2 regions of the Tardiphaga sp. GW822-FHT04G09 genome follow, and region 1 is predicted to be linked to the other one. Evidence: riboswitches for the same ligand, from Rfam matches in the RefSeq annotation. Region 1 holds a riboswitch; the other holds the start of a gene.
The links. Region 1 has a riboswitch for S-adenosylmethionine ahead of metX (homoserine O-acetyltransferase MetX). Riboswitches for the same ligand answer to the same signal wherever they lie in the genome.
Positions count from the first base shown of each region.

Region 2: linked by a shared signal. The riboswitch ahead of AC1RLZ_RS21665 (O-succinylhomoserine sulfhydrylase) and the one ahead of metX (homoserine O-acetyltransferase MetX) in region 1 are both predicted to bind S-adenosylmethionine.

Region 1 is NZ_JBXAMO010000028.1:9,275-11,669, reverse strand. Features, by position in the region: gene hisC (histidinol-phosphate transaminase) at 1-102, opposite strand, end outside; gene AC1RLZ_RS28545 (chorismate mutase) at 129-980, opposite strand; SAM riboswitch at 1,185-1,264, shown strand; gene metX (homoserine O-acetyltransferase MetX) at 1,353-2,395, shown strand, end outside.
Region 2 is NZ_JBXAMO010000014.1:105,168-107,562, forward strand. Features, by position in the region: gene AC1RLZ_RS21660 (2'-deoxycytidine 5'-triphosphate deaminase) at 1-971, opposite strand, end outside; SAM riboswitch at 1,079-1,158, shown strand; gene AC1RLZ_RS21665 (O-succinylhomoserine sulfhydrylase) at 1,243-2,395, shown strand, end outside.

The DNA.
Region 1 (2,395 bases):
AGACAGCTTGAACACCTTGCGGCCGGGCTCGGCCACCGGGCTCTTGCCAGGGGTGTAGGGGGCGATTTCGAGAATGCCGGGCTTCGGCACGGGACGGGACATCTTCAACTCCGGAACGTCAGATTGGCTTACGAGCGCGGTGCGCCGCTGGCGGGCACGGTATAGCGGGTTGCGTGGCTGCCGACGAGCGCCGTGGAGCGCACCGAGGCTCCGGCCTCGATCAGCGCCGACTTGATCTTGTCGAGGCTCGAGGCCGAGGTGATCGAGATCAGCAGCGCTGCACCGTCAAAGGCAGTATCCGGCACGGCGACGATTTCCGCCAGCGGCGACAGCGCGCGCGCAGTCTCGGCATTCCAGCCGGACACCCGTACGCTCCACATCTCGACCTCTGTCACCATGGCGCTGTCAGCGACGCGCGACACCACAAACACGGGCAGCGCCGCCGGATGGTCGGCGCGTTCGATGAAGGGCAGGCGCGCGATGATCTTCGGCGCGCCCTGGGCTTCCAGCGGGATCCACCACGGCGTGCGGCTGGACGTCGCCGAGACCAGCGCGAGATCGCCCTTGGACTTTGCGACCGCCTCGACCGCTGCCGCTGCGCTGAAATGCGCAACGTAAGGCACGGTGAAGCCGAAGTGAAAGCGCGCGGAGTCCCGCATCGCGCTCTCGCCGAGCGACAGATCCGCATGCACCGAGAACGGCGCCTGGACATAAGTAAAAGTCGAGATGATCACCCGCCAGATGCTCTCGACGGTGTCGATCGGCAGGATGCCGCGATGGCGCTGGACCAGACGGCGCATCATGTCGGCCTCACGTGCCGGGCGGAAGGCGGAGCCGACTTCCTGGGTCTGCTTCACCGAGATCAGCCGGTCGATGATGTCGCCGCGCTGCATCAACAGGGCGTGAACCTGCGCGTCGATGCTGTCGATCTCTTTGCGCAGTTCGTCCAGCGAGGGCGGAGCGGGTGGTAATTTCGACATGTTCAAAACCTTCGGGACGGGAGGCGTGATAGGTCCCGTCAAGCTTGCCTGGCCGGCTCCCGGGGAGCCGGCGGGCACGGCCATTGATTAGGTAAGACGGTGCCGGAAAGCAAAGAAAACATGGAAGATTTGGCCGCAGGGCAGTTGGGCAATTTGACCGGGGTATGCCCATATTGACGGCAGGCGGGTGTGGGACTAGTTTCTGGGCTCTTCCGTGGTCATTTGAGCCGGCCGGCTTGCAGCCACGTTAAACAACTCGCTAAACAGGCCGGGGACAGTTTGATCCCGGCCGAGCTATTTGTTCAGGCCGGGTTTTTTTATGGCCTGATTCCGGTTTTGGTTTGAGAACCTCCTGAGGAGGCCGGTATCAAGATGGTAAATGTCGAACTGGTGAAGAGTCCGGTTGTCCGCCCCGATGAGCGTGGACATGAAGCAGATCATCCGACCTCCCTGGTCGCGGGTTTTGGTATGGATCAGCCGCTGCGGCTCGATTGCGGCATCGACCTCGCCCCGTTCCAGATTGCCTATCAGACCTACGGCACCCTCAATGCCGACAAATCCAATGCCATCCTGGTCTGCCACGCTTTGACCGGCGATCAGCATGTTGCCAATCCGCACCCGGTCACCGGCAAGCCGGGCTGGTGGCAGACACTGGTTGGTCCCGGCAAGGCGCTGGATACCGAGCGCTACTTCATCATCTGCTCGAATGTACTCGGCGGCTGCATGGGCTCGACCGGCCCGGCCTCGACCAATCCCGCGACTGGAAAGATTTGGGGGCTGGATTTCCCGGTCATCACCATACCCGACATGGTCCGCGCCCAGGCGATGCTGATCGACCGTCTCGGGATCGAGCAATTGTTCTGCGTCGTCGGCGGCTCCATGGGCGGCATGCAGACGCTGCAATGGACCGCGGCCTATCCGGAGCGCGTGTTCTCGGCGCTGGCCGTTGCCTGCAGCACGCGGCATTCGGCGCAAAATATCGCGTTCCATGAATTGGGTCGTCAGGCCGTGATGGCCGATCCCGACTGGCGCGGCGGGCGCTATTTCGAGGAAGGCACGCATCCGCATCGAGGCCTTGGCGTCGCGCGCATGGCTGCGCATATCACTTATCTGTCGGATGCCGCCTTGCACCGCAAGTTCGGTCGGCGCATGCAGGACAGGGAATTGCCGACATTCTCCTTCGACGCTGATTTTCAGGTTGAAAGCTATCTGCGCTATCAAGGCTCGTCCTTTGTCGAGCGCTTCGACGCGAACTCCTATCTCTATCTGACGCGTGCGATGGACTATTTCGATATCGCGGCTGACCACAACGGCAAGCTTTCGGAGGCGTTTCGCGATACGCAGACGCGCTTCTGCCTGATGTCGTTCACATCAGACTGGCTGTTTCCCACTGCGGAATCGCGCGACGTCGTGCA
Region 2 (2,395 bases), on a different contig from region 1:
ATGAACGGCACTTCGCGCGAGCGCACTTCGAGCACCGCGCGCGAGCCCTTGCCGCCGGCGCCGTCATGGCCGAAGCCCGGATCGAAAAAGCCCGCATAATGCACGCGGAATTCGCCAACCAGCGGATCGAACGGCACCATTTCCGCGGCGTAATCCGGCGGCACCTGCACCGCTTCCTTGGAGGCGAGAATGTAGAACTCGCCGGGATCGAGGATCAGCGTGCCGTCCTTGCGCGCCGAGATCGGCTCCCAGAATTCATCGACGCTGTAGCCACCGCGGCGATCGATATCGACTACACCGGTATGACGCTTGGCGCGGTAGCCGACGAAGCCGGAGGCGTTTTCGCCTGAGAGATCAACCGAGAGCGCGAGGCCGTTGTTGAGATCGGCCGTCTCGCTGTCGACCAGCGGCTCCTGCGCGTGGAGTTCTTCCAGCGCTTCGGTATCGAGCACCGCATCGCCGACGCGGAAGCGAACCTGCGACAGACGCGAGCCTTCGCGCAGCAGGACCGGAAATGTCTTCGGGCTGATCTCGGCATAGAGCGGGCCGTGATAACCGGCGCCGATGACGTCGAAGCGGCGCGTGCCGTCGGCGATGACGCGGGTGAACACGTCGAGGCGTCCCGTGGAGCTCTTCGGATTGGCGGCGGCGAAGATGTTCGGCGGCAGCGCCAGGCTTTCGATCAACGGGACGATGTAGACGCAGTTGGTTTCCAGCACCGCGCCATCCGACAGGTCGATCTCGTGCAGCTTCAGCTCATCAATGCGCTCGGCGACCGTCGAATTCGGTCCCGGCAGGAAGCTTGCGCGTACGCGATAGGCGACGGAGCCGAGCCGCAGATCGAGACTGGCGGGCTGAATCTGGCTCTCGACGAAGGGATATTCCGGCAGGATCAGGCCGGCATCGGCCATCGCCGCAATCATGCGGTCAGGCAGAATTCCATCGGCATCGGGGGCAAGCGTAAACGGCACTGGTCTCGTCCTTCGGTCGTCTTTCAGCGAGAATACACTGAAAAATCGCGACTTTACCGGTTATCTCAGCCCCGCCTTGACGAAAAGGGCAAGCGGGAATATGCACATCGTTATCCCGTGGTGATTTGAGCCGGCCGGCTTGCAGCCACGTAAAATAAGTCGCTAAACAGGCCGGGGACACATGTCCTTCCAGCATGCGATCCCGGCCTGAGGACGTCCGTCCAGGCCGGTTTTTTTTGTGCCCGCGTCACGCGGGTACGTTGGAGGTCACATGTCTGAGAAGTCCTATCGCCCCGAAACCCGCCTCGTTCATTCCAGTGCACTGCGCTCGCAATACAACGAAACCTCCGAAGCCCTCTTCCTGACGCAGGGCTTCATCTACGAGACCGCTGAGGCCTGCGAGGCACGGTTCAAGGGCGAAGACCCCGGCTTCATCTATTCGCGCTTCTCGAACCCGAACACGTCGATGTTCGAGAACCGCATGATCGATCTCGAGGGTGCGGAGGCCGCGCGCGCTACCGCGACCGGCATGGCCGCCGTGACCACCGCCATCCTGGCGCCGCTGCGCAAGGGTGATCACGTCGTCGCCGCCAAGGCGCTGTTCGGATCATGTCGCTACGTCATCGAGGAACTGTTGCCGCGCTATGGCATCGAATTCACCCTGGTCGACGGCCTCGACCTCGACCAGTGGCAGAAGGCGATGCGGCCGAACACCAAGTCGCTCTTCCTGGAGAGCCCGACCAATCCGACGCTCGACGTGCTCGACATATCGGCCATCGCCAAGATCGCCCATACGGGCGGCGCGCGACTGATCGTCGACAACGTGTTCGCGACCCCGCTCTGGCAGAGCCCGCTGGCGCTCGGTGCAGATGTCGTGGTGTACTCGGCGACCAAGCATATCGATGGTCAGGGACGCTGCCTCGGCGGCATCATCCTGTCGTCGAAGGACTTTATCGACGAGCACATTCACAACTATCTGCGCCAGACCGGCCCCTCGATCTCGCCGTTCAATGCGTGGACACTGGTGAAGGGACTGGAGACGCTGGCGATCCGCGTCGAGCGGCAGACGCAGACTGCGGCGGCGATTGCCGACGTGCTGGCGCAGCATCCGAAGATCTCACGGCTGATCTATCCGGGCCGCGAGGATCATCCGCAGGCGGCAACGGTGAAGAAGCAGATGCGTGCGGGCTCAACGCTGATCGGCTTCGAGGTGAAGGGCGGCAAGGCCGGCGCGTTCCGCCTCCTCAACGAACTGAAGGTCGCGCGGATCTCCAACAATCTCGGCGATGCCAAGAGCCTCGTGACGCATCCGGCGACGACGACGCATCAGCGTCTGCCGCTGGAGGCGCGTCTCGAACTCGGGATCACCGAAGGGTTCGTCCGCTTCTCGGCCGGCCTCGAGCATCGCGACGATCTGATCGAGG